Regions from separate parts of the Leclercia sp. LSNIH3 genome, predicted to be linked through region 3. Evidence: predicted binding sites of a transcription regulator. Region 3 holds the regulator's gene; each other region holds the start of a gene.
What was found. Region 3 encodes LexA, which represses DNA repair genes until DNA is damaged. Its sites were predicted from a motif close to TNCTGTATGTACATACAGNA; they were not measured.
Positions count from the first base shown of each region.

Region 1: dinB (DNA polymerase IV) is a predicted target of LexA. The motif match lies at 2,278-2,297, and genes of this name have one in related genera.
Region 2: sbmC (DNA gyrase inhibitor SbmC) is a predicted target of LexA. The motif match lies at 1,804-1,823, and genes of this name have one in related genera.

Region 1 is NZ_CP026387.1:1,508,709-1,519,545, forward strand. Features, by position in the region: gene pepD (cytosol nonspecific dipeptidase) at 1-1,113, shown strand, start outside; gene dinB (DNA polymerase IV) at 1,207-2,265, opposite strand; gene C3F35_RS07365 (glycerophosphodiester phosphodiesterase family protein) at 2,425-3,270, shown strand; gene nqrM ((Na+)-NQR maturation NqrM) at 3,302-3,517, opposite strand; gene nqrF (NADH:ubiquinone reductase (Na(+)-transporting) subunit F) at 3,517-4,740, opposite strand; gene nqrE (NADH:ubiquinone reductase (Na(+)-transporting) subunit E) at 4,752-5,348, opposite strand; gene C3F35_RS07385 (NADH:ubiquinone reductase (Na(+)-transporting) subunit D) at 5,355-5,993, opposite strand; gene C3F35_RS07390 (Na(+)-translocating NADH-quinone reductase subunit C) at 5,986-6,780, opposite strand; gene C3F35_RS07395 (NADH:ubiquinone reductase (Na(+)-transporting) subunit B) at 6,773-8,011, opposite strand; gene C3F35_RS07400 (Na(+)-translocating NADH-quinone reductase subunit A) at 8,015-9,358, opposite strand; gene dpaA (peptidoglycan meso-diaminopimelic acid protein amidase) at 9,784-10,524, shown strand; gene C3F35_RS07410 (class II glutamine amidotransferase) at 10,495-10,837, opposite strand, start outside.
Region 2 is NZ_CP026387.1:4,146,336-4,157,172, reverse strand. Features, by position in the region: gene C3F35_RS20055 (FUSC family protein) at 152-1,210, opposite strand; gene sbmC (DNA gyrase inhibitor SbmC) at 1,314-1,787, opposite strand; gene dacD (serine-type D-Ala-D-Ala carboxypeptidase DacD) at 1,909-3,081, opposite strand; gene sbcB (exodeoxyribonuclease I) at 3,285-4,709, shown strand; gene C3F35_RS20035 (APC family permease) at 4,795-6,153, opposite strand; gene yoeI (membrane protein YoeI) at 6,143-6,205, opposite strand; gene C3F35_RS20025 (LysR family transcriptional regulator) at 6,421-7,350, opposite strand; gene C3F35_RS20020 (SDR family oxidoreductase) at 7,391-8,218, opposite strand; gene hisL (his operon leader peptide) at 8,393-8,443, shown strand; His leader region at 8,419-8,542, shown strand; gene hisG (ATP phosphoribosyltransferase) at 8,588-9,487, shown strand; gene hisD (histidinol dehydrogenase) at 9,493-10,797, shown strand; gene hisC (histidinol-phosphate transaminase) at 10,794-10,837, shown strand, end outside.
Region 3 is NZ_CP026387.1:2,137,642-2,148,478, reverse strand. Features, by position in the region: gene C3F35_RS10410 (maltoporin) at 1-1,081, shown strand, start outside; gene malM (maltose operon protein MalM) at 1,195-2,157, shown strand; gene ubiC (chorismate lyase) at 2,339-2,836, shown strand; gene ubiA (4-hydroxybenzoate octaprenyltransferase) at 2,849-3,718, shown strand; gene plsB (glycerol-3-phosphate 1-O-acyltransferase PlsB) at 4,533-6,962, opposite strand; gene C3F35_RS10385 (diacylglycerol kinase) at 7,118-7,486, shown strand; gene lexA (transcriptional repressor LexA) at 7,596-8,204, shown strand; gene dinF (MATE family efflux transporter DinF) at 8,268-9,587, shown strand; gene C3F35_RS10370 (CsbD family protein) at 9,729-9,938, shown strand; gene zur (zinc uptake transcriptional repressor Zur) at 10,008-10,523, opposite strand; gene C3F35_RS10360 (cupin domain-containing protein) at 10,636-10,837, shown strand, end outside.

The sequences.
Region 1 (10,837 bases), 630 kb from region 3:
AACGGTATCGGTATGGCCTCTGCGCTGGCGGTGCTGGCAGACGATGGCGTTGAGCATGGTCCACTAGAAGTACTGCTGACCATGACCGAAGAAGCCGGTATGGATGGCGCCTTTGGTCTGCAACCGAACTGGCTGCAGGCGGATATCCTGATCAATACCGACTCCGAAGAGGAAGGCGAAATCTACATGGGTTGCGCGGGCGGTATCGACTTTATCTCCACGCTGCCGCTGACCCGCGAAGCGATCCCGGCAGGCTTCCAGACCTTCAAGCTGACGCTGAAAGGGCTGAAGGGCGGCCACTCCGGCGGTGATATTCACTTAGGTTTAGGCAATGCCAACAAGCTGCTGGCCCGTTTCCTGGCTGGCCACGCTGCCGAGCTGGATCTGCGTCTGGTGGATTTCAACGGCGGTACGCTGCGTAACGCAATCCCACGCGAAGCTTTCGCCACCGTGGCCGTTGCCGCAGACAAAGCCGATGCGCTGAAAAAGCTCGCTACCGTTTATCTCGATATCCTGAAAAACGAACTGGAAGCGAAAGAGAAGAACCTGACCGTGGTGCTGGAAGCTGTCACAACGGATAAAGCTGCACTGACTGAAGAGTCGCGTGATCGCTTTGTTCAACTGCTGAACGCGACCCCGAACGGCGTGATCCGCAACTCTGACGTGGCGAAAGGCGTGGTTGAAACCTCCCTGAACGTCGGCGTGGTGACCATGGCTGACGACAGCGCAGAGATCATCTGCCTGATCCGCTCCCTGATCGACAGCGGTAAAGATTATGTGGTGAGCATGCTGGAATCGCTGGGCAAACTCTCTGGTGCGCAAACCAACGCCAAGGGCAGCTACCCGGGCTGGCAGCCAGACGCAAGCTCACCGGTGATGGCGCTGGTGCGTGAAACTTATCAGCGTCTGTTCAACAGCACGCCGAACATTCAGGTGATCCACGCGGGTCTGGAGTGCGGTCTGTTCAAGAAACCGTACCCGGATATGGATATGGTTTCCATCGGGCCAACCATTACCGGTCCGCACAGCCCGGATGAGCAGGTGCATATCGAAAGCGTGGGCCATTACTGGACCCTGCTGACGGAACTGCTGAAAGCGATCCCGGCGAAGTAATCCGCCGACAGTTGCCCGGCGGCACTGCGTTTGCCGGGCCTGAGGGTCACACATCGTATCAGGCCCGGTAAGCGTGAGCGCCACCGGGCTTTTTTACAGCCCCAGCACCAGCTGCCGCTCAAGCTGCGGATCCAGCAGAGTGACATGTAACCCCACCAGCCGTACTCCCCGCCCTGCCCGACGCTCTTCCCAGGTTTTCTTGGCGGTCGCAATCAAATCCTCTTTGTTCAGCCGCGGCCAGACGTGTTCCTGGGTGGTTTGCTGGAAGTCGTTAAACTTGAGTTTTACCCCCTGGCGGGCAATCAGCAGATCCGGTTTGACCTTTGCCAGTCGACGCTCAAGCTCCGGGTAAAGCTGCCCGACGATAATGGCTTCGCAGTCTGCCCAGTCGTGAATATCCTCGGCCAGTGTCCGTTCAACGCCCACGGATTTACGCAGCCGCTCGCTGTTAACGTTGCGCTCATCAATGCCCTGGCTCCGCTCCCACAGCACCCGGCCAAACTTACCGAAGCGCTTAAGCAACATGCTCAGATCGCTGTTCTGTACATCTCCGCAGGTTCGCAGCCCCATGTTCTCCAGCTTTGCCGCAGAGACTTTCCCCACGCCGGGGATCTTGCCGAGCGGCAGCGTTTTGATAAACGCTGGCACCTCATCCGGGGTGATGACGTACTGGCCGTTGGGCTTATTGAGATCCGAGGCGATTTTGGCGAGAAATTTTACCGGCGCAATGCCCGCCGAGGCGGTGAGCTGTAATTCATCGAAAATCTTCTGGCGGATCTCCTGGGCCATCAGCGTGGCAGAGCCGTGACAGTGCAGGCTGTCGGTGACATCCAGATAGGCTTCGTCCAGCGACAGAGGCTCAATCAGAGAGGTGTAGCGGGAAAAAATCTCGCGGATATGGTGGGACGCTTCTTTGTAGGCCTCGAAACGTCCGGGTAATAAGGTCAGGTGCGGGCACAGTTTTAACGCCATTGCGGTCGGCATGGCGCTGCGCACGCCAAACTTACGTGCCGGGTAGTTGGCCGTGCTGATCACCCCGCGCTGCACACGGCTGCCGCCAATGGCAATGGGGATATCCCGCAGCGCCGGGTTGTCGCGCATCTCTACCGCAGCGAAAAAACAGTCCATATCGACATGGATTATCTTGCGCATCATCGTCACCACACCTGTAATTATGCACAGTATAACAAAGTGCAAAAAATGCGTCAGCAGATTTACCGTCTCACTCCTGTCATTAAAGCGTGGTACAAGAATACGCCATCAAGCATTTACAACTCATTGAATTACATGATTTAAAATGGAAAATTATTCATGAAAAAAATGATTATCGCCTCACTTGTGCTCACCACCTCCGCCTGGGCCAGCCCACAAATGATTGCTCACCGTGGAGGAACCGCCGACGCGCCGGAGAATACCCTTCCGGCGATCCAGCTGGCGCTGGAAAACCGCGCTCAGGCTATCTGGGTCACCGTGCAGCTCAGCCGTGACGGTGTGCCGGTGCTTTATCGTCCCAGCGATCTCAGCGCATTAACCACAGCAAAGGGAAAGATCTCGCAGTACACCCAAGCGGAGCTGGCGACAGTTGATGCCGGGGCTAAATGGAAAGAAAAGGTCGCCGGGAGCACAATTCCAACCCTGAAAGCGGTGCTTGAACGCTGGCCTGACACCCCGTTTTACATCGATATTAAATCTCCCGACGCCGATCCGGCTGAGATGGGTAAACAGCTTCTTAGCGTGCTGAAAGAGACCAACGGCCTGACGCGTGTTCGCGTATATTCCACAGAGGATCGCTATCTGGATGCGCTGCCTGCGGAAGTGCCGCGCTTTGTCACCCGCAGTGAAACACGCACCCGGCTGGCGAATATCTCACTGAACCACGTTTGCCAGACGCCGGCAAAGAAAATGGATGCGTACTGGTACGGGCTGGAACTGAATCGCAAGGTAGAGGTGGTGGAGAAATTCACGCTGGGGGATGGTATCTCCCCGGCAACCCTGACGTGGGATAAGGAGGCGATGGACTGTTTCCGTTCTCAGGGAAATGCCCATGTGATCCTGCTCGGTGTTAACTCCGCAGAGGATTACCAGAAAGCACAAGCATTGGGGGCTGACGGCGTGATGGTGGATTCGCCCGCGCAGGCCAGCGCCTGGCTTAAGTAAAAAAGCAGGCCGCTGTCGCGGCCTGTATTATTCAGAGGATCCGGTTCTGCTGGCGTTGCGCTTCTCGTGCAATACGCTTTTTACGCGCGTCGCACGGCTCCGGGCAATCGCAGACTTTTTCCATCCCCAGCGAGGAGATGCCGCCGCAGCTGCCCTGAATGCTTTTGCGCTTAATCAACCAGCCGAGCGACATGCCAAACACCACCAGCACAAACATCGCAAAGGTCAGCAAGAAGGTCATCATCATCAGCCTCCAAAATCATCCAGCATGATGTTCTCATCCTCTACACCGAGATCCTGCAACATTTTGATGACAGCGGCGTTCATCATCGGCGGCCCGCACATGTAGAACTCGCAGTCTTCCGGGGCGGCATGATGTTTGAGATAGTTTTCATACAGCACGTTATGAATGAACCCGGTATAACCGGTCCAGTTGTCTTCCGGCAGCGGATCGGAGAGCGCAATGTGGAAGCTGAAGTTCGGGTTGTCGCGCGCCAGCTGTTCGAACTCCTCCTGATAGAACATTTCACGCAGCGAACGGGCGCCGTACCAGAAGCTGATCTTACGCTGACTGCCCAGGCGCTTAAGCTGATCAAAAATGTGCGAGCGCATCGGCGCCATCCCGGCGCCCCCGCCGATAAAGACCATTTCGGCGTCGGTCTCTTTGGCAAAGAACTCACCAAACGGACCGGAGATGGTGACCTTATCACCCGCTTTCAGCGACCAGATATAAGACGACATGATCCCCGGCGGCGCATCCGGTACGCCCGGCGGCGGCGTGGCGATACGCACGTTGAGCATGATGATGCCCCTCTCTTCCGGGTAGTTGGCCATGGAGTAGGCGCGCAGCGTCGGCTCTTTGACCTCAGAGACAAAGCGGAACAGGTTGAATTTATCCCAGTCACCGCGGTACTCGTCAGGAACGTCAAAGTCTTTGTACGCGACAGTATGCGCCGGGCATTCAATCTGAATGTAGCCGCCCGCACGGAACGGCACATCTTCGCCATCGGGAACGCGCAGCTTCAGCTCTTTAATGAAGGTGGCTTTGTTATCGTTGGAGATAACTTCACACTGCCACTTTTTCACGCCGAAGATCTCCTCCGGCAGTTCAATCTTCATGTCCTGGCGCACCGCCACCTGACAGGCCAGACGACAGCCCTCTTTCGCCTCACGCTTGCTAATGTGCGACAGCTCGGTCGGCAGAATATCCCCGCCGCCCTCTTTGACCGTGACCCGGCATTGCCCGCAGGAACCGCCGCCGCCGCAGGCAGAAGAGATAAAAATGCCATTGCCGGAAAGCGTGTTCAGCAGCTTGTCACCTGCAGGGGTGCGGATCTGCTTATCCGCCTCATCGTTAATCTCGATGATCACATCGCCGGAGTTCACCAGCTTTGACCGCGCCACCAGAATCAGCCCTGAGAGCACCAGCACGATCAACGTGAACATCACTACGCCAAGTATAATTTCCATCTATTTTGCCCTTACAGCTGCACACCGGAGAAGGACATAAAGCCCAGCGCCATCAGCCCGGTGGTGATAAAGGTGATCCCTAAGCCGCGCAACCCGGCCGGCACGTTGGCATACTTCATTTTTTCGCGCAGACCCGCCATCGTCACGATGGCAAGCATCCACCCAATACCAGAGCCGAAGCCGTACACCACCGACTCGGTAAAGTTGTAATCACGTTGTACCATAAACGACACGCCGCCGAAGATGGCGCAGTTCACGGCGATCAACGGCAGGAAGATCCCCAGCGCCGTGTAGAGTGACGGGAAGTATTTATCAAGGATCATCTCAAGGATCTGCACCAGCGCCGCAATGACGCCAATGAAGGTGATGAAGTTGAGGAAGCTCAGATCAACCCCGTCAACCAGCGCACCGTCGCGCAGCACCAGGTTAAAGACCAGGTTGTTAATCGGAACCGACAGCCCTAACACCACCGTGACGGCAACGCCCAGCCCGAAGGCGGTCGATACCTTTTTAGACACGGCAAGGAACGTACACATGCCGAGGAAAAACGCGAGCGCCATGTTTTCAACAAACACCGCCCGCACAAACAAACTCAGGTAATGAGCCATTGTCGGTTACTCCTTTTCCTGCTGCTCAGGGCGCCAGGTTCTCACCGCCCAGATCAGCAAACCGATAATGAAGAACGCGCTGGGGGCCAGCAGGAACAGACCGTTCGGCAGATACCAGCCACCGTTTTGCACGGTATCCAGTACGGTGATGCCAAACAGCTTGCCGCTACCGATCAGCTCACGCAGGAAACCGACCGTCAGCAGGATCACGCCATAGCCGAGACCGTTGCCGATCCCATCCATAAAGCTGGCCAGCGGCGGCATCTTCATGGCATAGGCCTCTGCGCGTCCCATTACGATGCAGTTGGTGATAATCAGGCCGACAAACACCGACAGCTGCTTTGAAGTTTCGTAGGCAAACGCCCGCAGCAACTGATCCACCACGATCACCAGCGAGGCGATAATCGCCATCTGCACGATGATGCGCACGCTGTTGGGGATGTGATGGCGGATCATCGAGATGAACATGCTGGAAAATGCCGTCACCAGGGTTACCGCCAGGGTCATCACCACGGCGGTTTCCAGTTTGGTAGTCACCGCCAGCGCCGAACAGACGCCCAGTACCTGCAGGGTGATCGGGTTGTTGGCGATGAGCGGCCCGATAAGAACCCGTTTAACTTCTTTCAGTTCGCCCGCATCAGCCATTGTTCAGCTCTCCTTCACGTACCTTTTTAAGAAAGGGTCCAAAACCCAGCTCACCCATCCAGAAATCAAAGCTGTGCTGAACGCCGTTTGAGGTCAGGGTGGCGCCGGAAAGGCCATCAACGGCGTACTCATCACCCGAACGCGCGCCTCCTTTTATCACTTTCAAAGCCGGTTGGCCGTTATCATCCAGCACTTTTTTGCCCACAAACTGCGCTCGCCAGGCCGGGTTTTCCACTTCGCCGCCCAGCCCCGGGGTTTCCCCCTGATCGTAATAAGTGATGCCTTTAATCGTACGGCCATTGGTGTTGAGAGCGACGAAGGCGTACATCATCGACCATAGCCCGTTGCCATATACCGGAAGAACCAGCTCCTGAACGCGCTTTTGCTCATCGCGCACCAGGTAGATCTCTGCTGTGTTGCTGCGACGTTTGATGCCAGCGGGATCCTGGCTGGCCTCCAGTTCAGTGCTGCGCTGCGGATCTTTCAGCGCCTGCGCCTGGTTATAGCTGGCCGGATCGCTCTCCAGCAGCTCGCCGGTATTGAGATCGACCAGACGCGGTGTGATGCGTTCAGCGAAGAGTTCCGCCACATCCTCGGCGCTCATTTCGCCCTGCATCAGGCCCGCTACTGCCAGAATGTTACGCTGCTTGTCGAGGGCGCGTTGCTCCTGCTGGCGAGGCTTAAGCCCTACCGCAGAGCCTGCCACCACGATGGAACAGACCAGACACAGTACGATGATCACCATCAGCGTCTTGCCGATGCTGTCATTATTTTTCATCTCAGCCACGCGCCTTCCTCCGTTTGATGTTGGCACGCACCACCAGGTAATCGAACAGCGGCGCAAACAGGTTGGCGAACAGGATCGCCAGCATCATTCCTTCCGGGTAGGCCGGGTTGACGACACGAATCAGGACACACATAACCCCGATAAGCGCGCCGTACCACCATTTCCCTTTGTTAGTGAACGAGGCCGAAACCGGGTCGGTCGCCATAAACATCATGCCGAAGGCGAAACCGCCCAGTACCAGATGCCAGTACCACGGCATGGCGAACATCGGGTTGGTGGCTGAGCCGATCAGGTTAAACAGCGTGGCAGTGAGGATCATGCCGAGCATTACACCCGCCACAATGCGCCAGGAGGCGACGCGGCCAAACAGAATGATGGCCCCGCCAATCAGGATCATCAGCGTGGAAACTTCCCCGATCGAGCCAGGAATGGTGCCGATAAAGGCATCGAACCAACTCACTGGCTGGCCGGTCGCGTTGTTGATCAACGACTCGCCGCCATGGGCGGCCCACTGCGACAGTGGCGTCGCACCAGAGAAACCGTCCGCTGCCGTCCAGACCAGATCGCCAGAGATCTGCGCCGGGTAGGCAAAGAACAGGAACGCCCGTCCGGCCAGAGCCGGGTTAAGGAAGTTGCGTCCGGTGCCACCGAAGATCTCCTTCGCCATCACCACGCCAAAGCTGATACCCATCGCCGCCTGCCACAGAGGCAAGGTCGGAGGAACAATCAGGGCAAACAGAATGGAGGTAACAAAGAAGCCTTCGTTGATCTCATGCTTGCGGATAATCGCGAACAGCACTTCCCAGAAGCCGCCGACCAAAAATACCGTCAGGTAGATAGGCAGGAAATAGACCGCTCCCAGCGTCATCATGCTGATCCAACCAGCATCCGGGGTAAAGCTGACGCCGAGCATCTGCGCCACCCGGTAGTGCCAATCGCCTGCGATAACCTGCGACAGCTGCTGGGCATCATAAAGATGCGTCAGCGCGGGGATCGTTTGCAGACCAACATTATACATACCCCAGAACATCGCCGGGAACACTGCGAACCAGACGAGGATCATCATGCGCTTGAGGTCGATGGCGTCGCGCACGTGCGCAGCCCCTTTTGTGACCTGGCCTGGCGTATAGAGCAACGTCGCGGTCGCTTCAAATAGCGGGTAATACTTTTCCAGCTTGCCGCCGTGGGTAAAATGCGGCTCCAGCTTTTCAATGAGATGTTTCAGGCCCATCAGTTATCCTTCCTGCTCAATGCGGGTTAACACCTCGCGCAATACGGGTCCGTATTCGTATTTACCGGGGCAAACGTAGGTGCACAGCGCCAGATCTTCTTCATCCAGTTCGAGGCAGCCCAGCGCCTGGGCACTGTCGGTATCGCCCGCCAGCAGATCGCGTAGCAGCAGGGTCGGCAGGATGTCGAGCGGCATTACGCGCTCGTAGTTACCGATGGGCACCATAGCCCGCTCGCCGCCATGGGTATCCGTGGAGAAGTTAAACAGTTTGTTGCGCAGGAAGTGGCCCAGCGTCGTGCGGGTAACGGAGAACTTCTCTTTGCCGGGCATTACCCAGCCGAACAGCTCTTTCTCGCGTCCCTCTTTCACCACGCTTATCTGTAAATGAAAACGCCCAAGATAAGCATGGGCACCTACTGCATGCCTGCCGCTCAGCACAGACCCCGAAATATGGCGGTTTTCGCCCTCCAGGGTTTCGTCCACCAGCAGGTCATTGATGTCTGCGCCCAGGCAGGTGCGCACCAGCCGAGGGTTGCGCATCTGTGGGCCGCCCAGAGCGATAACCCGATCGGTATACAGCTCGCCGGTGGTGAACAGTTTGCCGATGGCGATAACGTCCTGGTAGTTAAGATGCCAGACCTGTTTGGTCAGGCTGACGGCCTCCAGGAAATGGATGTGCGTGCCTGGCAACCCTGCCGGATGCGGCCCGGCGAAGGTATTAAACGTTACCTTTCCTTGAGGATGCCCGCCCAGCTTGCCGCCGTTCTCCTGGCAAACATGCACTTTGCCGTCCGTCAGGTGCGTGAGAAGGGTCAGCCCGGCATCGAATGCCTGACGCTGCGCCAGAATAAGAGGCTGCGGGTCAGCGCTAAGCGGGTTGGTATCCATCGCGGTGACAAAGATGGCGGCCGGCATAGTGCCGGGCACCGGCGTTTTGCTGAAAGGACGGGTACGCAGCGCCGTCCACAACCCTGATTCCAGCAGTTGCGCTTGTACAGCCTGACGGGTGAGCGAGGGGAGATCGGCGACATCGTAGCGGGTAAATTCGCGCTGCCGATCGCCTTCAAGCCGGATCACCACCGATTGCAGCACGCGACGTTCGCCACGATGAATGGCCACCACCGTCCCGCTGGCGGGTGCGGTGAAGAGGACGCCGGGATTTTTTTTATCCTCGAATAACGCCTGGCCCTTAGTAACGCTATCGCCCTCCTGCACCAGCATGGTGGGACGCATACCAATGTAGTCGTCCCCCATGATCGCCACATGGCGGGGTGTTGCAGAAGGCAATATCTGCTGTAAAGGGATGCCAGAAATCGGCAAATCAAGTCCTTTTCTGATTCTAATCATAGTGTTAGTTGATATCCATGAGTAACCGTTCCGGCCAGGATGCCGGACGAGTCAGAAGTCGTTGCACAGGATAGAGAAAGGGGGCGAGAACTCGCCTGTATGAGCAGCAGAACCGTGGATGATCCTGAAAAAGCGTCCTTTCTTACCCTTCAGTCATAAGACGGCCGCAGTGTACCATTTTCCCCTATCAGGCGGCAGGGATAACGCAGCGGCAGGTGCTAAAATGCGACCGATTACGCAAAGTTCTCAATGCCAGCGCGGTTAATCCAGGTTATAAGGGAAAACTATTTTGTAAACCGACGTGCTGACGCTTGCGAAAAAATGCAGTGGTGCTAATGTGAGCACGCCTAATGCAGATAAATCTGATTTCGGGTCTCTTTTGCCGTCCTGGCAAGTTGGTTATGTTTTATCAAGGAACCTGTAGTATGCGTAAAATCGCATTGTTCATTGCGATGCTTCTTATTCCCTGCGTTTCGTTTGCCGGGCTGCTCAGCAGCAACAGTTCAACGACACCAGTTAGCAAAGAATACAAGCAGCAGTTGATGGGCTCTCCGGTCTATATCCAGATCTTTAAAGAAGAGCGCACGTTAGACCTGTACGTGAAGATGGGTGAGACGTATCAGCTGCTCGACAGCTATAAAATCTGTAACTACTCCGGCGGCCTCGGCCCGAAACAGCGTCAGGGCGATTTTAAAAGCCCGGAGGGGTTCTACAGCGTTCAGCGTAGCCAGCTAAAACCAGACAGCCGCTTCTATAAAGCCATCAACATCGGTTTCCCGAATGCCTTTGACCGTGCGCATGGCTATGACGGTAAATACCTGATGATCCACGGTGCCTGTGTCTCTGTTGGCTGCTACGCCATGACCGACAGCGGAATCGATGAGATCTTCCAGTTTGTGACCGGTGCGCTGGTGTTTGGCCAGTCGGCCGTCCAGGTGAGCATCTATCCGTTCCGTATGACCGACGCTAACATGCAGCGTCATCAACGCTCTTACTATGCGGATTTCTGGAAACAGCTGAAACCGGGTTATGACTACTTCCAGCAGACGCGTAAGCCGCCAACCGTTTCGGTGGTGGATGGACGTTATGTGGTCAGCAAGCCGCTGAGCCACGAAGTGGTCCATCCACAGCTGGCGTCAAACTACGCGCTCCCCGAGACAAAATAAGATCCACTCGCCTGGCATAATCTTTTGCCAGGTTTCGTTGCCGGTCAGCGGCTGCGTTGCAATCACAGTGACCACATCGTTCGGTGTGGTCTCTGTCTGAAAATCAATTTCCACATCCTGATCCAGAAGCTTTGCCACGCCAAAAGGTGCGCGGCGGGTGATCCAGAAAAGATTCGTAGAGCAGAACGCCATCACGTAGCGCCCGTCAGACAACAGCATATTAAACACGCCTTTCTCACGTAACTCAGACGCCAGTGACGCAATGTATTTAAACACGGCGGTCATATTGCTGGGGGTACGTGGGTAGCGCTCA
Region 2 (10,837 bases), 2.0 Mb from region 3:
ATGTGAGATTCGGATTCGTTTAAACAACCGCGATGCCGTTAACATTACTGACAGCGATTGCTGATGACAATAATTTTTCCTTTGTCCCTATCATAACCTCAATTTCTGCTGAATCGAAGCAGCAGGCATCACAACCGCGCATGGCCGCTTTTTATTTGCGCAATGCCCGACAGATAAGATGCGACAGCAGCTCGAGCTGGCGCGCAAGTTCCATGCTCAACCATACATAGCCGTGAATGGGCGTTTCTGCCACGTTTTCACTGGACCGATCGTTGATCAGCTGGCGCAGCTCGGCAGCAATTTCGTTCAGCCGCTCGGTATTGGCCAGAATGGGCTGCGGATTGCCTTCGTAGAGCGCATGGGCGATGGTGAGCAGCGTCTGCTGCGTCATCTGCTGCGTCTCTTTTAAAGTCCGGGCATTCAGCATCACAAAATGACTGGCACGTGACGCCCAATGGGCGTTGATTTGCAGCTCCAGCATACAGACCAGGTTGCGGCTGACGGTCTGGATGGCTTCGAAGATAGATTTCTGGATATGGGTCTCTTTGCTGGCTGGCGTGATCAGGCCGCGCATTTTTACCACGTCATTGAGGATGGTTTGCAGATGTTTTTCCAGACGCGGGCGTTCAACCAGGTTGGGAGAAAAGCCCGCCTGATAAACCCGGTTAAAAGCGGTGACGTAGTTCGCCATCTGGATACGCCAGTGCAGGAACGCCCGCTGCGGCCAGATCCCGGTAAACAACATCGCTAACAGGGAGCCGAGGATCACGTCGCCGCTTCGCCACAATGCGGTATGCATATCCCCGGTTGGCGCGCCGATCACCACCGCAAGGGTGATACCAATAAGCAGCGCCTGATAAGGCCGCTTGCCGAGCGCCAGCCAGCCGCAAAGGAACATCGCTGCCGCGCACCACAGTAGCATCAGCGGCAGGGAGAAAAGCTCCAGCTTCAGGGCAATCAGCCCCAGCGCCGAGCCAAGAATGGTGCCGCCAATACGCTCAAACGCGCGTGGCACCACGTTACCCCAGAAGGAGATGGGCCCCATGATTACCACCAGGGTAATCAGCGGCCAGGTCCCTTCCGGCACGTCCAGCAGACGCACCAGTAAAAAGGTGAGGATAAACGCCAGCGCGATACGGCAGCCGTGTACGATGCGGTAATGGCGATACAGTCTGATTTCAAAAGGCGTTAGAGATTTGTCGGGACGCACACGCTCTCCAGCATTACGGCAAATCCTGATTGTACTGTGTTTTCTGCCGGAGCGGTGATAACCCGGCAGAAAAACCCTGTAAACAGTGGGAATATGTGCGGGGTTATGCGACCCGGTGTTGTACCGGAATAAACATTTCGATATCCCAGTAGCCATCGGCATTACCGTCATTCAGGTAACGTTCAAAGCAGGGTTTCGGCGCTATCTGGTAATCGACATCTTCAAGCAGGCTATCAAAAAGAAGGTTCCACGGGGTGGCGAAGTCATGGTTCTCAACGCGGGCGCTGGCAACCGCGTACTCGCCTTCTGCCACTTCGGTAAGGATCACCCCTTCGCTGTTAGCGGGGATAACGAAATCGTCCGGCACGGTGACAACCGTGCCGCAGCGTAACTTTTCGGCTGGCACTTCATCAGGATTATCATAATAAACCGCCACCCACTCCAGCGGCTGAATCTGTCGGCCATCGACCCACATCACCAGTTGCTCAAAACCCTGCTTTACCGTTTGCTCCCAGGGGCCAACCATATGAAAACCGGCGATTTTGCGTTTATTCTGGTGCTTGATGCTGTAGTCCATGCTGCCTCCGATTGGTTACTGTATATACATACACTGTAATGCAGAGAAAAGCGGTTTAACAATAATGACCTGTTCATTATGCGAGCAGTCTCGCACAGTCGCCAGCCTGCTCCTTCAGCCGTCAGGCTTTATGGTGAAGATAGTCGCTCAGACGTGAAAACATCCCGCCTTTCCCTACGCTTTCCAGCGTCACCAGCGGCCAGTGGGCGACCACTTTATCGCGATCGTAGAGTTCGATCTCACCAACCCGTTGATGCGCGGCAATCGGCGCTTCCAGCTCTTTTTTATCCAGCACATATTTGGCTTTAATATTCGGCAACTCTGCCTTCGGCAGGGCCAGCCAGAAGTCCTGGTCGGTTCCCAGCGAAATCTGTTCTTTATTGCCGTACCAGATCCGCTCGATGCCTACCTGCTTACCGTTACGCAGGATCTGCACGGTATCGAAGTTTTGCTGTCCCCAGTGCAGAAGCTTGCGCGCTTGATCCTCGCGCCCTTTCGGACTTTCAGCCCCCATAATGACGGCAATCAGGCGACGCTGACCGTCCACAGCAGAGGCAATCAGGTTGAAACCAGCGCCGGAAGTGTGACCGGTTTTCAGGCCATCGACGTTAAGCGACTTATCCCACAGCAGGCCGTTACGGTTCTGCTGGGTGATGCCGTTCCACGTCAGGCTTTTCTCGCTGTACATGTGATAGAACGCTGGCTCTCCGTGGATGATGGCCCGGGAGAGTACCGCCAGGTCGTACGCCGAACTGTGCTGGCCCGGCGCATCCAGACCGTGCACGGTTTCAAAATGGGTATCGCGCAAATTCAGCTTTTTAACGTAATCATTCATCATGTTCACGAACTGCGGCTGCCCGCCCGCCACATAATCGGCCAGCGCCACACAGGCGTCGTTGCCGGAATCGACAATCAGGCCGCGGCTAAGGTCACGCACCGAAACCTGCTCGCCCGCCTTCAGGAACATCAGCGAGGAGCCGTCAAAAACCGGATTCCCCTTGGCCCAGGCATCCTGACCGACCGTGACCATATCGTCCGGGGTGATGCGATGGCTGTCGATAGCGCGATCCACCACGTAGCCGGTCATCAACTTGGTGAGGCTGGCTGGATTGCGCTGCTGATGTTCGTTGCCCGCCGTTAAAATCTGCCCCGTCGTATAATCCATCAGTACCCAGGAACCGGCCTGGATAGCTGGCGGCTGCGGCGCATAATTAATCGGGTCGGCAGCCAGCGCGGAAGAAATGCTCAAAGTGAGTAAAGAAACAGCAATAAACAGACGGCGTTTCAACGGTATATCCTCAGTCATTTAAAATCGTTGACCTTTTTACGGAAGTTTTCCGCTTGATACCTGGAATAATTGCAAAAAATTGTGACAGCACGCACGTTTTTCCCGGACGGTGTCTCGCAAATTTGCAGGCTTAGGGTGCTTTTCCTTCGGCGTGCCAGGCTGGATGGTTTACCATAAGGGGGTCACTCATAAACAGGATGGTATTACTGGTGTCTGACTCCGTCGCGCTGCCTACATTTTTATTCCACGATTACGAAACCTTTGGCACCAGCCCCTCGCTGGATCGCCCTGCCCAGTTTGCCGCGATACGCACCGATGCTGATTTCAATATCATCGGTGAGCCGGAGGTATTCTGGTGCAAACCCGCCGATGACTATTTGCCTCAGCCCGGCGCAGTGATGGTCACCGGCATCACCCCGCAGGAAGCCCGTGAAAAAGGGGTGAATGAAGCAGAGTTCGCCCGTCGCATTCATGACCTGTTTACCGTGCCCAACACCTGCGTGGTGGGCTACAACAACGTGCGCTTCGATGACGAAGTGACCCGGCATATTTTTTACCGCAACTTCTACGATCCCTATGCCTGGAGCTGGCAAAACAAGAATTCGCGCTGGGATCTGCTGGACGTTATGCGCGCCTGCTATGCCCTGCGCCCGGAGGGGATCGTCTGGCCCGACAATGAAGATGGGCTGCCCAGCTTCCGTCTTGAACATCTGACCCGCGCAAACGGCATTGAACACAGTAATGCCCATGACGCGATGGCGGATGTCTACGCCACTATCGCTATGGCGAAGCTGGTGAAGACCCGGCAGCCGAAGCTGTTTGAGTACCTGCTCAGCCATCGCAGTAAACAAAAACTGACCACCCTGATTGACGTGCCGCAGATGAAGCCACTGATGCATATCTCCGGGATGTTTGGTGCCTGGCGCGGAAATACCAGTTGGGTAGCTCCGCTGGCCTGGCACCCGGAAAACCGTAATGCAGTCATTATGGTGGATTTGGCGGGGGATATTACGCCATTGCTGACGCTGGAGAGCGATGCCCTTCGCGAACGGCTGTACACCCCGAAAGAGGCGCTGGGCGACGCTGCTGCCGTGCCGGTGAAGCTGGTGCATATCAATAAGTGTCCGGTGCTGGCCCCTGCCAATACCCTGCGCCCGGAAGATGCCGAACGGCTGGGGATTGACCGTCAGCACTGTCTGGATAACCTGAAACGGCTGCGGGAGAACCCGCAGGTACGGGAAAAAGTGGTGGCGATTTTTGCTGAAGCGGAGCCGTTCGTTCCGTCAGATAACGTTGATGCCCAACTCTACAACGGCTTTTTCAGCGACGCTGACCGCTCTGCCATGAATATCGTTCTAAAGACCGATCCCCGTAATCTGCCCGCGCTGGATATCACCTTTGCCGATCAACGTATTAACAAACTTATCTTTAACTACCGGGCGCGTAATTTCCCCGGCACGCTGGATGAGGCCGAGCAGGAGCGTTGGTTGCAGCATCGCCGCAATGTGTTTACCCCGGAATATCTGCAGGCTTACGCGCAGGAGCTTGAGATGCTTTACGGCGAGTATGAAGGCAATGCTGAGAAGCAAATGCTGTTGAAAGCGCTGTATCAATATGCGCAGGAAATTGTGTGACCTGAGAAAACAAAAAAGCCGGAGGCGATGTCTCCGGCTTTTTTTCTTTGCCCGGCGGCGCTATAGGTGCCGGGCCTGAGTATTGTTACGCAACGTCTTCGTACTGAGGAACCGGGTTGCGGAAGCTTTTGGTTACGCAAGCCAGGTAAATCAGGCCAATACCACCCCAGATCAGACCCAGAACCATAGAGCTTTCTTCCAGGTTGATCCACAGCGCACCGACAGTCAGCGCACCACATACCGGCAGAACCAGGTAGTTGAAGTGGTCTTTCAGCGTTTTGTTGCGCTTCTCACGGATCCAGAACTGAGAGATCACGGAGAGGTTAACAAAGGTAAAGGCAACCAGCGCACCGAAGTTAATCAGCGCCGTCGCGGTAACCAGGTCAAAGTTGATGGCCAGCAGCGCAATCGCACCGACCAGCAGCACGTTCCACGCCGGGGTACGCCATTTTGGATGGACATAACCGAAGAAGCGAGTCGGGAACACGCCATCACGGCCCATCACATACATCAGACGGGAAACACCCGCGTGCGCTGCCATACCGGATGCCAGAACGGTAACGCTGGAGAAGATCAGCACGCCCCACTGGAATGTTTTACCGGCAACATACAGCATGATTTCTGGCTGCGATGCATCCGGATCTTTGAAGCGAGAGATATCCGGGAAGTACAGCTGCAGGAAGTAAGAGGCACCGATAAAGATGATGCCGCCAATTAATGCCGTCAGGAAGATCGCGCGCGGAATCACACGCTCAGCGTCTTTGGTCTCTTCTGACAGAGAAGAGATACCGTCGAAGCCGAGGAACGAGAAGCACAGGATCGTCGCACCGGTGATCATCGGCACCACATGTGCGCCTTCAGACCAGAACGGACGGGTGCTGGTCAGCGTACCTGCGCCTTCACCGTGAGAAACGCCGTAGATGATCAGACCAACGATAACCGCCACAATACCCATCTGCAGGATAACAATCAGGGTGTTGAAGTTGGCAACGGTCTTGATGCTGCGCAGGTTAGAGATGGTCATAAAGGCCACCAGCGCTACAACGAAGATCCACGACGGTACGGAAGGCACCAGCGCTTCAAAATAAATTTTTGCCAGCAGAATGTTGATCATCGGCATGAACAGGTAGTCCAGCAGAGATGACCAGCCCACCATAAAGCCGACAGCCGGGCTAATGGATTTCTGAGCATAGGTGTACGCAGAGCCTGCGGACGGGAAGCGGCGAACCAGCTTGCCGTAGCTCAGCGCGGTAAAGAGGATCGCGATCAGCGCAAAGGCATACGCCGTTGCAACGTGACCGTCAGTGAGGCCTGAAACGATACCAAACGTATCGAACAGCGTCATCGGCTGCATATAGGCAAGGCCCATCATAACAACCGGAATTAACGTAAGCGTTTTACGTAATTCCACGCGAGAGGTTTTTGGAGTTGCGTTAAGCGACATAGTTATTCTCCTTTACGGTGAATACCGCCACGTAAGCGAAAAATTGCCCCATTTCTTTCTTCCTCAGCGACAACAACTGTCGGATTTTAGTAAATATCTATCCGGTACGAAGCCCGGCCTCTTGGATTTAATGGTTTTCTTACATGCAAAAAAAAATAATCGACGCCTTTTATATCGTCGATTATTCCATGTTTGCTGCGGCGCATTTTCCCTAAATGATAGTTAAAATGCAAGAGATCGGAAGGCATCCTAAAGTTAAATTTTTTATTATTCACCTGATTTTTCAGCCGCACCCTGCGCATAAACGGCAGCAATAGCACTATTTGCTAAAATTTCTTGTCGCCACCATGCACTGGCAAGCCCGGCTGTCTGCTCATTCCAGCCTATCCATACGGAATCATAACTGGATTGCGCGATAACCTGTTTCTCTATTAGCGCTCCGCTTTCAATATAGCGCTGGGCTAAATAACGTGGCAGATAACCGCAGCCTAAGCCGCTAATTTGCAGCTCCAGCTTGGTTTTAAAATCAAATACCGTGATGGCTTCCTGATCGTCCAGTAACTGCGAAGAGGCCGCACAGCTTGGTAATGAAATGTCACCCACCACGATGGCGCGATAATTTTTGATCACTCGCCGGTTAACCGGCTCTGGCTCCTGGGCCAGGGGATGGTGTGGTGCAATGACGAACACCTGTTCCAGGTGCCCGAGACAGGCAAAGCCAAAATCACTTAATTGCGGCGGCTCAAGCAGCGCGCCGACGACAATATCCGCTCGCCCCTGCACCAGCGACTCCCAGGAGCCAGCCAGCACGCCATTGATAAACTTCAGGCGGGTAACGCTGTGTCGTTCGTAAAAGGCTTCGATGAGCGGTGCAAGCAGGGAAAAGGGGAATGTATCATCGACCCCAATAATCAGTTCGTTTTCCCAGCCCTGATGCAGTTTGACGGCCTGCTTTTCCAGCTCACGTACCGTATGCAGTACCTCACGCCCTTTTTCCAGCAGCATTTGTCCGGTGCGGGTAAAGCGCGCCCGGTGGCCGGAACGGTCAAGGATCTGAATATTAAGATCGCTTTCGAGCTTATGAACGGTGTAGCTGAGTGCCGAAGGAGTTTTAAAGAGCTTTGCCGAGGCCGCAGCAAAGCTCCCCTCTTTTTCCAGTGCATCAAGGATAATAAGGACATCCAGCAGCGGTTTCATGCTCACCCCCTTGTGGTGCGCTTACGCTCCGCCAGCGGCATTACTCCATAGGCATAACCAGCGGATCGGGAAAGAGATACTCAAATCCCAGTTCATGACAGATGCGGTTCCCATCAATCAATTTGCCCTTCCCCTCTCCCGGGGCATCGTGGAAGTGCGGCGGCGCCAGGCCAAGCTGACGCGACATCACCGGATAAAATGTACTGCGTGTTGGATGAGAGGGCGCACATATATTATAGATGTGCCCGCCCTTTGGAGCCTGTAATAGCAGGGTAATTGCGCCGATCACATCTTCAAGATGCACCAGATTGACGCCATGTTGGCCGTCAGGCGCTGATTTTCCGGCAAAAAAGCGACCAGGATGGCGCCCCGGCCCCACCAGCCCCGCCAGCCGTAATATATCTACCTGGGTACCCGGTAAATTGTGCAGCCAGTCTTCCAGCTCTTTTAAAACCCGCCCGCTTGCCGTCACCGGCTGGCGCGGCATATTCTCTTTCACGGTGCCGTCCACATCGCCATATACCGAGGTGGAGCTGGTGAAAATAATGCGGGGAATATGGTACGCGAGGGCACTGTCGACAATTTCCTGTACGGCCTGCAGATAATAATTCTCACCCGGCCCGGTGCGGCGTGCCGGCAGGGTAATCACCAGCGCATCCACATCACTCATTAGCGTATCCAGATCGTCGGTGTCACACACTAACTCTGGCTCCAGGCGCAATTCAACGCTCTCGATGCCGCACATCCGCGCCGCCTCGACCCCATCCACGGTAGTTTTACTGCCGGTGACCTGCCAGCCCCGTGACAGCAACGACATGGCCAGCGGCATTCCAAGCCATCCCAGACCGACAATTGCGACCTTTTTCATGCGTTTTCTCCTGACGTTTACGCCTCTGCTTTAAGGCTACGCCAGCCATGCGCAACTGACAATTGATAGCACCAATATGAAATCGTTTAATGATTAAAAAAAGCCCTTGCTTTATGTAGCGTAAGTGGTTTAGGTTAAACAACATCACATGAATAAGCATTCATCGAGAATTTTATGACACGCGTTCAATTTAAACACCACCATCATCACCATCATCCTGACTAGTCTTTCAGGCGATGTGTGCTGGAAGACAGTTAGATCTTCCAGCGGTGCATGAACGCAAGAAAAAGCCCCCGGAAGATCGCCTTCCGGGGCCTTTTTTTTGGACCGTGTTCAGGCAAGTTACAACAGGATCATGAGGAACCGACAATGTTAGATAATTCACGTTTACGCATAGCTATGCAGAAATCAGGTCGTCTTAGCGACGATTCACGCGAACTGCTGGCGCGCTGCGGCATCAAAATCAACCTGCACACTCAGCGCCTGATTGCGCTGGCAGAGAATATGCCGATTGATATTCTGCGCGTGCGTGACGATGACATTCCGGGGCTGGTAATGGACGGCGTGGTGGATCTGGGCATCATTGGCGAGAACGTGCTGGAAGAAGAACTCCTCACCCGCCGCGCACAGGGCGAAGACCCACGCTACTTTACGCTGCGCCGTCTCGATTTTGGTGGTTGCCGCCTGTCGCTGGCAACCCCTGCTGACGAAGCATGGGACGGCCCGGCTGCACTGAATGGCAAGCGTATCGCCACCTCCTACCCTCACCTGCTGAAGCGTTATCTCGATCAGAAAGGGGTCCAGTTTAAATCCTGCCTGCTCAACGGCTCTGTCGAAGTGGCACCGCGCGCCGGTCTGGCTGACGCAATCTGCGATCTGGTCTCCACCGGCGCGACCCTGGAAGCCAACGGCCTGCGCGAAGTTGAGGTGATCTACCGCTCTAAAGCCTGCCTGATCCAGCGCGACGGCGAGATGCCGGAAGCCAAGCAGCAGCTGATTGACCGTCTGTTGACCCGTATTCAGGGGGTGATCCAGGCCCGCGAATCGAAATACATCATGATGCATGCGCCGACTGAGCGTCTGGATGAGGTTATTGCCCTGCTGCCAGGTGCCGAGCGTCCAACCATTCTGCCGCTGGCGGGGGATCAGCAGCGCGTGGCGATGCATATGGTCAGCAGCGAAACCCTGTTCTGGGAAACCATGGAAAAACTGAAAGCGCTGGGTGCCAGTTCGATTCTGGTGTTGCCAATTGAGAAGATGATGGAGTAACCACCATGACCTTTAACACCGTTATCGACTGGAACACCTGTAGCGCGAAACAACAGCGCGACCTGCTGATGCGCCCGGCTATCTCTGCGTCCGAAAGCATTACCCGTACCGTGGCTGAGATTCTGGACAATGTGAAAGCCCGTGGCGACGATGCCCTGCGGGAATACAGCGCCAAATTCGACAAAACCGAAGTCGGTGCGCTGAAGGTGAGCGAGCAGGAAATCACGGACGCCTGTAACCGCCTGGGCGATGACATTAAGCAGGCGATGGCGGTGGCGGTCAACAACATCGACACCTTCCACCGCGCGCAAGCCCTGCCCGTTGTGGATGTGGAAACCCTGCCGGGTGTGCGATGCCAGCAGGTGACCCGTCCGGTTGACTCGGTGGGTTTATATATTCCAGGCGGTTCCGCACCGCTGTTCTCTACGGTGCTGATGCTTGCCACCCCGGCGCGTATCGCCGGATGTCGCAAGGTGGTGCTCTGCTCTCCACCGCCGATTGCCGATGAGATCCTCTATGCGGCGCAACTCTGCGGCGTTCAGGAGATTTTCAAAGTCGGCGGGGCACAGGCCATTGCCGCCCTGGCGCTGGGTACGGAGTCCATCGCTAAAGTGGATAAAATCTTTGGTCCGGGTAACGCCTTTGTGACCGAAGCGAAACGTCAGGTCAGCCAGCGGCTGGACGGTGCGGCTATCGATATGCCGGCTGGCCCCTCTGAAGTGCTGGTCATTGCCGACAGCGGCGCGACGCCGGATTTCGTGGCCTCGGACCTGCTTTCCCAGGCAGAACACGGCCCGGATTCGCAGGTGATCCTGCTGACGCCTGATGCCGGTATGGCAAAACGGGTGGGTGAAGCGGTCGAGCGTCAGCTTGCCGATCTGCCGCGTGCCGATACTGCTCGCCAGGCGCTCTCTGCCAGCCGTCTGATCGTCGCCCGGGATTTGGCGCAGTGTATCGCCATTTCCAATCTCTATGGCCCGGAGCACCTGATCATTCAAACCCGCAACGCCCGTGAGCTGGTCGACAGTATCACCAGCGCCGGTTCGGTGTTCCTTGGCGACTGGTCACCGGAATCCGCAGGTGATTACGCCTCCGGCACTAACCATGTGCTGCCGACCTACGGTTATACCTCTACCTGTTCCAGTCTGGGGCTGGCGGATTTCCAGAAGCGCATGACCGTGCAGGAGCTTTCCCGTGAGGGCTTCGCCTCTCTTGCCGCAACGATTGAAACGCTGGCCGCAGCCGAACGGCTGACTGCCCACAAAAATGCCGTAACGCTGCGCGTTGCCGCCCTGAAGGAGCAAGCATGAGTATTGAAGAGTTAGCCCGCGAGAACGTTCGCGCCCTGAC
Region 3 (10,837 bases):
CGACAAGAGCTTCTACTTCGACACCAACGTAGCCTACTCCGTTTCACAGCAGAATGACTGGGAATCAACCAGCCCGGCCTTCCGTGAAGCAAACGTGCAGGGTAAAAACCTGATTGAATGGCTGCCAGGCTCCACCATTTGGGCCGGTAAGCGCTTCTATCAGCGTCATGACGTCCACATGATCGACTTCTACTACTGGGATATTTCAGGTCCTGGTGCAGGTATCGAAAACATCGATCTGGGCTTCGGTAAACTCTCTCTGGCAGCAACCCGTTCTTCTGAGTCCGGCGGTTCTGCAACCTTCGCCGATCGTGATGCCAATGGCGATCGCATTTATGACAACGTCGTACCTAACGATGTCTTCGATGTTCGTTTAGCGGGCATGGAAATCAACCCAGGCGGTACCCTGGAGCTGGGCGTTGACTACGGTCACACCAACATTCCAGACGATTACTACCTGCAGCCTGGCGCCTCTAAAGATGGCTGGATGTTCACTGCTGAACACACCCAGAGCATGCTGAAAGGCTTTAACAAGTTCGTTGTGCAGTACGGCACGGACTCTATGACCTCTAACGGCAAAGGTATTCCACAGGGCGGTAGCGTTGATAACGACGGTTCTATGATCCGCGTGATCGACCACGGTGCGATCACCCTGGCTGACCAGTGGGACCTGATGTACGTCGGTATGTACCAGAACATTGACCGCGACAACAACAACGGCACCGAGTGGTGGACCGTCGGTGTTCGTCCAATGTTCAAATGGACGCCAATCATGTCCACCCTGCTGGAAGTTGGCTACGACAACGTTAAATCTCAGAAAACTGACGATACCAACAACCAGTACAAAATCACCCTGGCACAACAGTGGCAGGCAGGCGACAGCATCTGGTCTCGTCCGGCTATCCGTGTCTTCGCAACCTACGCCAAGTGGGATGAGAAATGGGGCTACGCGAACAACGGCAGCGATAAGCAAGCAGGTTACACCCCTGGCGTAGCGTATAACGACACTTCTGCACGCACCTTCAGCCGTGGCGACAACGATGAGTGGACCTTCGGTGCCCAGATGGAAATCTGGTGGTAATACGTAACACCTGATGTATTGACCTAAAAGAGGGGCGCAAGCCCCTCTCTTCATAGGGTGCTGCGCGCTATTGCCTGGCCACCGCAGTGCTGATGCTATCTGAGGTAAACATAATGAAAATGAAGAAAAGTCTCGTCGCGCTGTGCCTCTCCGCAGGGTTACTGGCAAGTGCTCCCGCCGTCACCCTGGCGAACGTCAATTTTGTACCGCAAAACACCAGCGCCGCGCCTGCTGTACCGGCTGCCGCACTGCAACAGTTAGTCTGGACGCCTGTCGACCAGTCTAAAACCCAGACCACCCAGCTTTCTACCGGCGGCCAGACCCTGAATGTGCCGGGGATCAGCGGCCCGGTGGCGGCCTACAGCGTGCCTGCCAATATCGGTGAAATCACCCTTACGCTGACCAGTGTAGTGAACAAGCAAACCAGCGTATTCGCCCCGAACGTGCTCATTCTGGATCAGAACCTGACGCCATCGGCCTACTTCCCAAGCGAATACTTTACCTACCAGGAGCCGGGTGTAATGAGCGCTGACCGCCTGGAAGGGGTGATGCGCCTGACGCCTGCGCTGGGCCAGCAAAAGCTGTACGTCCTGGTGTTTACCACTGATAAGGATCTGCAGCAAACCACCAAACTCATCAACCCGGCAAAAGCCTATGCTAAAGGCACCGGCAACGCCGTACCGGATATCCCGGATCCGCTTGCCCGCCACGTCACCGACGGCGAGCTGAAGCTGAAAGTTTCTACCAATAATGCCTCCAGCGTGCTGGTCGGCCCGCTGTTTGGTTCTTCCGGCCAGGGTCCGGTCACCGTGGGTAACACCGCAGCACCTGCCCCGGTCTACGCCGCGCCAGCCGCTGCACCGGCTACTGCTGCTGCTCCTGTTGCCGCCCCGGTCGCCGCGAAGAAAGCCGAGCCGGTGCTGAATGACACCGAAACCTACTTCAATCAGGCCATTAAACAGGCAGTTGCTAAAGGTGACGTCGATAAGGCGCTGAAACTCCTCGATGAAGCCGAGCGTTTAGGCTCGACCACTGCCCGTTCCACCTTTATCAGCAGTGTAAAAGGCAAGGGGTGACCGTCTCCCCACAGTGCTGATTTTGTCAGTAGTTTGGTGCGCCCTTGCGGGCGCACTTTTTTTGCGCTGACTGCCGCTGTTGCATCTCTGTTGCGATAATGTTCGCTAGTTCACGTTTGCCCGCCCCCATTCCGCGTTTCTGCGATACAATAGCTTCACGTTATGTATCGGAGAGTCAGGCATGTCACACCCCGCGCTTTTGCTCCTGCGCGCACTGCGTAATTTTGACGAAATTCCTGCGCTGGAACCGGAGCAGCTCGACTGGCTGCTGCTGGAAGATTCCATGACCAAACGTTTTGAGCAGCAGGGCAAAAAGGTCACCGTCACCCTCATTCAGGAGGGATTTGTCACGCCTGACGCGGTGGCAGATGAGCTGCCGTTGCTGCCGAAAGAGGCACGTTACTGGCTGCGGGAGATCCTGCTCTGTGCCGATGGCGAGCCGTGGCTGGCCGGGCGCACCGTGGTGCCTGAGTCCACCCTCACCGGGCCGGAGATGGCGCTGCAACAGATGGGCAAAACCCCGCTGGGGCGTTATCTGTTCACCTCCTCCGAGCTTACCCGTGATTTTATCGAGATTGGGCACGAGGCCGGGCTATTGGGACGCCGTTCCCGCCTGCGCTTGAGTGGTAAACCCTTGATGCTGACCGAGCTGTTTTTACCGGCGTCGCCGCTGTACTAAGAGGAAGAAAAAATGGAGAGGAGTCTCACGCAGAACAAGCTGCTGGCGTACCACCGCCTGATGCGAACCGACAAGCCGATCGGTGCGCTGCTGCTGCTGTGGCCGACGCTGTGGGCGCTGTGGGTGGCTACCCCCGGCCTGCCGCCGCTGTGGATCCTGGCAGTGTTTGTGGCGGGCGTCTGGTTAATGCGCGCGGCGGGCTGTGTCGTCAACGACTATGCCGACCGTAAGTTTGACGGCCATGTAAAGCGCACCGCTAATCGCCCGCTGCCGAGCGGCGATGTCACCGAGAAAGAGGCCCGCACGCTGTTTGTGGTGCTGATCCTGCTCTCGTTCCTGCTGGTGCTGACCCTGAACACCATGACCATTCTGCTCTCCGTGGCAGCGCTGGCGCTGGCCTGGGTCTACCCGTTTATGAAGCGCTACACCCACCTGCCGCAGGTGGTGCTGGGTGCCGCCTTTGGCTGGTCGATCCCGATGGCGTTTGCCGCCGTCAGCGAAAGCGTGCCGTTGAGCTGCTGGCTGATGTTCCTGGCCAATATCCTTTGGGCCGTGGCCTACGACACGCAATATGCGATGGTCGATCGGGACGATGATCTGAAAATCGGCATCAAATCCACCGCCATTCTGTTTGGTCGTCAGGACAAGCTGATCATCGGGATTTTGCAGGTCGCGGTGCTGGGGTTAATGGTGGGCATTGGTTACCTGAACCAGCTTAACGGCGCATTTTACGCGGCGATCGCGGCGGCGGGCGTGCTGTTCATCTATCAGCAAAAGCTTATCGCAAACCGCGAGCGCGAAGCCTGCTTTAAAGCGTTCCTGAACAATAACTATGTAGGGCTGGTGTTGTTCCTGGGTCTGGCGGTGAGTTACTGGGCGTAAACAATGCCCGGTGGCGAGGTAAAAAAATGACAGCCTAAAGGCTGTAATGCCAGTCAGTTAAGCACTTTGATATTTCTAATTGACTGAGGTGGAAGGGTTCTGTTCACTAAAGTACCTCTGCTTTATGTCCCTTCCGCTGCGGTGAACGTGCCAGGGGGGGCCGCCTCCCCCCTGGCTACCCCGGCTCCCGGCAAAGAAAATCGCCGCTTCGCGGAATATTCGCCCCATCCCCGGGGCTCACCCCTTCGGGGCCAGCGCAGGTGCTGTTCAACATTGCTCCCGGCAATTTTGTCCTCAGCTTATTCCCTCCAGCTTTCGGGTCGGGCACCAGCCTGCATCCCTGCAGGCTATGCCCTCTCGGCGCGTCCCTGCGCCTCGCCCCGGCCTTACGGAAACGCTTCGTCGATTTTCAGCCGGATTCACGCTCCCTCACGCTTCTTAGTCGCCTGAAAGGGGCACCGGTGTTGAGTCCCCGCTGAAACCGGCGAACCGGAGACCGGATGACAAGGGCTGGACGCCAGGGATGGCGGCCAGAGGCGAATCGAGACAGGATGTCGAGTTGAGCCGACCGCAGGCAGCCGGTCGGGAGGTGAGCGCAGTGCGAAGCACCGGTTTCATTGCGGGGCCGCGGGGATTGACAAGGGGGGCCCGGCGGCCCCCCTTGTCACGTTCACGGGTTGTGTAATGCCATGTTCTACTGAACATGAGGTGAACGGAACAATCCATCGGGCTTAACTGACTGGCATTACAGCCTTTCGGCTACCATTTTTTATGTTTGCTCCCTCTCCCGGTGGAAGAGGGGCGGGGGCGGGCATCAGACCGCAGACTCGCCCTGCGTTGCGCTCTCAATCGTTAAGCGCACGTCAGAGGTAATCAGGTCTGCCAGCATCTGGTACACCTTCATCGTCTCTTCCGGCTCGGCATCACCACTGTCGCTGATATAACCCTCGTCACGCAGCGTTAACACCAGTGAACTGAATACCGCTTTATCGAAGAACTCCGGCGCGTTGATGCCGTGCAGCATCGAGAGACGCTGTGCCAGCGTGCGGCTCTCTTTCTCCAGCGTACCGCGGTTGATCGACGGGTTGGCGCTCAGCAGCCAGAAAGTAATGGCATAGCGCTGCACGGTTTCGCGTGCGCCTGCCGCCAGCAGTTGCAGCGTGCGCGCCCGGGACGGGTTGATCAGCAGAAGGTCATCTTTCTGCGAAATCAGGCCCTGGCGGGTCAGCTCTTCAATCTGCTTATCCAGCACCTCGGCCAGCTCGTCGTTGTTCCAGCGCAGGAACAGCTCGGCTTTCAGCATCGGGTAAAGGGCGGTGACATGCTCCAGGAGCGCCTGACGGGTGATCTGGCGATGCTGGGTGATGATGGCCGCCATCAGCGAAGGCAGCATCAGCATATGCGCAATGTTGTTGCGGTAATAGGTCATCAGCACCGCCTGCTCGCGCGGCAGAATGATGATATCGCCGATGGTGTCCTTCTCGACCTCAAACTTGTTCATCTGCAGCGCGTGCTCAAGCAACTCGCTGGCGCTGGCGGTCGGCACCGTGGCGTCTTCCGCGTACGGCACGTTGCGCAACAGGTTCAGGTAGCAGTCGAGCTGCTCGGTCAGCTGCTCGCGGGTAAGCGAACGCTGGCGAGAGCCAAGCAGGGCGGTACAACACAGGTTCATGGCGTTGGCCGCACCGGCGTTGTTAATGCGCACCATCAGATCGGCGGCAATGGCGTTAACCGTTGGCGTCAGCCAGGCCGGACGCACTGCTTCGATCGGGTCGATGGACTCACGCCACTCCGGCACACGGTGATTCAGGTAGGTAATCAGCGGCATAGGTTCGCCGAAGTTCACATACCCCTGGCCGAGGTTACGCAGCTTGCTCAGGCCCCGCAGCATCTGCAGCAGGCTCTCTTTCTCTTTGGTGGCGCCGCGCAGCTCTTTGGCGTAGGTGCCCACTTCCATCACGTGCTCGTAACCGATGTAAATCGGCACCAGGGTGATTGGACGCGTACCGCCACGCAGCATCGCCTGAATGGTCATCGAAAGAGTGCCAGTCTTAGGATCGAGCAAACGCCCGGTACGGGAACGGCCGCCTTCCACGAAGTATTCCACCGAATAGCCACGGCTGAACAGCTCGCCCAGATACTCGCGGAACACGGTAGAGTAGAGCTTGTTACCTTTAAAGGTACGGCGAATAAAGAACGCACCCAGACGGCGGAAGATCGGGCCTGCTGGCCAGAAGTTGAGGTTGATACCCGCAGCGATATGCGGCGGCACCAGCCCCTGGTGATAGAGCACATACGAGAGCAGCAGGTAGTCCATGTGGCTGCGGTGGCAGGGTACATAGACAATCTCATGGCCGTCGTGGGCAAGCTGCCGCACACGCTCGGCGTTGTGCACGTTAATCCCCTGATAGAGACGGTTCCAGGTAAAGCTCAGGATACGGTCGCTAAGGCGGATCATCTCGTAGGAGAAGTTGGCCGCAATCTCTTCCATCAGGGCGATGGCGTTTTGCTGCGCCTTCTCGTGGGAGATTTTTTTGCTGCGCGCTTCGTCTTCGACGGCACGGGCAATGGCTTTTGAGGCCAGCAGCTTGTTAAACAGATCCTGGCGAGCAGGCAGGCGTGGGCCTACCGCGGCAAGACGCTGACGGGCAAAGTGCATGCGCGCCACACGTGCCAGCTTCTGGGCGATGGTCTTATCCGTACCGTGTTCATCGGCCATGCGGCGCAGTGAAACTGACGGTGAAAAACGGACAAAGCTGTCGCGGCCAAGCCAGTTGACGGCGAAAAATTTCTGCACCCCGTTGAGCATACGCAACGGCGGATTCTCTTCGCCTTTATCGCGCCCCGGACGACGGCCAAACATGACCGACACGGGCACCATCTGCACATCCAGCAGCGGGTTGCTGCGGTGCAGATCGAGGTAATCATGGAACAGCTTGATCGACTCTTCTTTCGGTGTGTACCAGGTGAACACGCGAGGGCCACCGTGGATAAAGATGTAGCGCGGCAGTTGGGTGCCGTCGATCTCCAGCGGCTCCAGCGGATCGGGGAGATCGTGCGCCAGACATTGGGCGCGCAGCGTCAGCAAGTCGGCCTTCGAGTTATAAGGCAAAACGTACATAATAGGACGCGAGTTATCGAGTCCTAACTCCAGCGTAGGAACCGCCGGAATAGACTTGCTTTTTACCAGGACGCTTAATGGTAAATTAAGTAATTTGTAGTAAATTCGTGGCCAGCCAGACATAAACGATGTAAAGCCTCTGGTTAAAAATGCAATTGCGGCGCAAGGATAACAGAAAGCGCGCAAAATTTCTGTTGTTACCCGTCATACTTCCGGTGGCTGCGCAGGGCGCTTAAACCACCGTTTCTGACGCTATTTTCGAAGAAAGGTTTCTTTTAATGGCCAATAATACCACTGGGTTAACCCGAATCATTAAAGCTGCCGGCTATTCATGGAAAGGCATCCGTGCTGCCTGGATCAATGAAGCCGCATTTCGCCAGGAGGGTGTTGCTGTCATCGCGGCGATTATTATTGCCTGCTGGCTGGATGTGGATCCCATCACCCGCGTATTACTGATTGGCTCGGTGATGTTGGTGATGATAGTCGAAATTCTGAACAGTGCGATCGAGGCGGTAGTAGACCGTATCGGCACTGATTTTCACGAGCTGTCGGGCCGGGCGAAAGATATGGGTTCTGCCGCAGTGCTGATGGCGATTATCGTTGCGTTGTTTACCTGGGTCACGCTGCTTTGGGGACATTTACGATAAGCCTTCAGAAACCGCAAAAGTCTCTGGTTTTTTATGCGGTTTGTGGTTCCAAAATCACCTTTAGCTGTATATACTCACAGCATAACTGTATATACACCCAGGGGGCGGAATGAAAGCGTTAACGACCAGGCAGCAAGAGGTGTTTGATCTCATTAGGGATCATATCGGCCAGACGGGTATGCCGCCGACGCGTGCAGAAATCGCGCAGCGTCTGGGCTTCCGTTCTCCAAATGCCGCTGAAGAGCACCTTAAGGCACTGGCGCGCAAGGGTGTACTTGAAATTGTCTCCGGTGCGTCTCGCGGCATTCGTCTGCTGGTTGAAGCGGAAGAGGGTCTTCCCCTCGTCGGTCGTGTCGCCGCCGGTGAACCGCTGCTTGCGCAACAGCATATTGAAGGCCACTATCAGGTCGATCCTGGCATGTTTAAACCGAGCGCAGACTTTCTGCTCCGTGTTAGCGGCATGTCGATGAAAGATATCGGTATTCTGGACGGTGATCTGCTGGCAGTCCATAAAACTCAGGACGTGCGTAACGGGCAGGTTGTGGTCGCACGTATCGATGATGAAGTGACCGTTAAACGCCTGAAAAAGCAGGGTAACACTGTGCAACTGCTGCCGGAAAACAGCGAGTTTTCCCCGATTGTTGTCGACCTGCGTGAAAATAACTTTTCCATCGAAGGCCTGGCGGTTGGCGTCATCCGCAACGGTGAATGGTTATAATGCTTTTCTGACAGACTGCGGCAGTGTCGCAGTCTGGTTTTCTTGCCTCTGGCGAACATTTCCATGTCTCTCCTGACTTCTTCAGACAAGGCGTTGTGGCGTCTTGCACTTCCCATGATCGTCTCCAACATCAGCGTTCCTCTGCTTGGGCTGGTGGACACAGCGGTGATTGGTCATCTCGATTCGCCCGTCTATCTGGGTGGTGTCGCCATCGGCGCGACGGCAACCAGCTTCCTGTTTATGCTGCTGCTCTTTTTGCGCATGAGCACTACCGGGCTTACCGCTCAGGCCTATGGCGCGAAAGATCCGCTGCGTCTGGCCCGTGCACTGGTGCAGCCGCTGATCCTGGCGCTGGGCGCAGGGTTAATGATTGTGCTGCTGCGCACGCCGCTTATCGATCTGGCGCTGCATATTGTCGGTGGTAGCGAGGCCGTCCTGCATCAGGCGCGGCGCTTCCTTGAGATCCGTTGGCTCAGCGCCCCGGCATCGCTGGCTAACCTGGTGCTGCTCGGCTGGCTGTTGGGCGTGCAGTATGCCCGGGCACCGGTGATCCTGCTGGTGGTGGGCAACCTGCTCAATATCGTGCTGGATGTGTGGCTGGTGATGGGGCTGAAGATGAACGTGCAGGGCGCTGCCCTGGCGACTGCTATCGCGGAATACGCTACCCTGCTGATCGGCTTATGGATGGTCTGGCGGGTATTGGCGCTGCGCGGTATTTCGCTGGCGCTGCTGAAAACGAGCTGGCGCGGCAACATCCGTAAGCTACTGGCCCTCAATCGCGACATCATGTTGCGCTCGCTGCTGCTGCAACTCTGCTTCGGGGCGCTGACGGTGATGGGAGCACGGCTAGGGCCGGAGATTATTGCCGTCAACGCCGTGCTGATGACCTTGCTGACCTTTACCGCTTACGCGCTGGATGGCTTCGCCTATGCGGTCGAGGCGCACTCCGGGCAGGCCTATGGCGCACGGGAAAGCGGCCAGCTGCGGGAAGTGTGGCGGGCGGCCTGCCGTCAGTCTGGCCTGGTCGCGCTTACCTTTGCCCTCATCTATGCCCTGGCAGGCGATCAAATCATTGCCCTGCTGACTTCACTGCCCGAGCTGCGCGAGCTGGCGAGCCACTATCTTATCTGGCAGGTGATCCTGCCGGTGGTGGGCGTCTGGTGCTATCTGCTGGATGGCATGTTTATCGGTGCCACTCGCGGGGCGGAGATGCGCAACAGCATGGCGGTGGCCGCCGCCGGGTTTGGCCTGACGCTCTTCACCCTGCCGTGGCTGGGCAACCATGGTTTGTGGCTGGCCCTGAGCGTGTTCCTGGCCCTGCGCGGGCTGTCTCTGGGCTGGATCTGGCACAGGCACTGGCGCAACGGCAGCTGGTTTTCATAGCGGCCTCGCCTTGCCAAATGGTAAAAGATTCCGAATAACAAACCTAACGCCGCAGGCTTATCTATAATTATTATCACGTCCAGCACGAAACGTATTTCAGGACGAACTTAACCTTAACGACCGAACGAAGAGGAATGGATGATGAATAAAGACCAAGTCGGCGGTAACTGGAAACAATTCAAAGGTAAAGTGAAAGAACAGTGGGGCGACCTGACCGATGATGACATGACCGTCATCGAAGGTAAACGTGACCAGCTGGTGGGTAAAATTCAGGAACGCTATGGTTATGAGAAAGACCAGGCGGAGAAAGAAGTTGGTGACTGGGAAACCCGTAACAACTATCGCTGGTAATTAACCTATACCCGCAGGTACACGGATGTACGCCCAGGGCGACCTTACAGGTCGCCCCTTTTTTTGCCCTCAGCGCGGCTTTTTCTTCAGCTGGATAGAGTGATCGTGCTGGCAATCTTCCTGATGGCGGCAGGCTTCCACTTCGACGCAGTTACGGCACAGGCCGTGCGCCTCAATCACGTTGTGACGCAGGGCAAAGCCCATCTTCGCTGCCAGGGTATGCATGATATCTTCCACCCCTTCCGCGCCCTCTTCCTTCACGCTGCCACAGCGGTCACAGATAAACATCGCAGAGGTGTGGGTCGGCTGATCGAACAGATGGCACAGCACATAGCTGTTGGTCGATTCCACCTTATGCACAAAGCCCTGCTCCAGTAAAAAATCGAGCGCCCGATATACGGTAGGCGGCTTGGCCTGAGGCTCGCTTTCACGCAGCAGGTCGAGCAGATCGTAGGCGCTGATGGCCCCGTTTTGCAGACTCAGCAGACGCAACACTTCAAGGCGCTGCGGAGTCAGGCGCACATTGCGTTGCGCGCACAGCTTTTCGGCTTGCGCTAACAGTGCCTGCATTGTGGTCGTTTCCATTTTGCACCTCGAATAACGTGGAATAACAAACCGCCACTTTACCATGTTCTGGCCCAAACGCCGAGATCCACCGGGTGTGCTACCCTGACGAAAAACCACAGGGGATGAAAAGATGAAAAGACCGGACTGCATTCGACACTGGCGTGAAGTAGAAGGTGCTGACAACTCGACCTATCCTGACAGCCCAGAGCGTTTCTCCATTGGCGCGCCGCTGGCCCGTGCGCTGGGGCTTGGCCGCCTCGGTATCCACCACGAACGTCTGCCGCCCGGACGTCGCACTTCTTATCCTCATGCCGAAAGCGATGAAGAGGAAT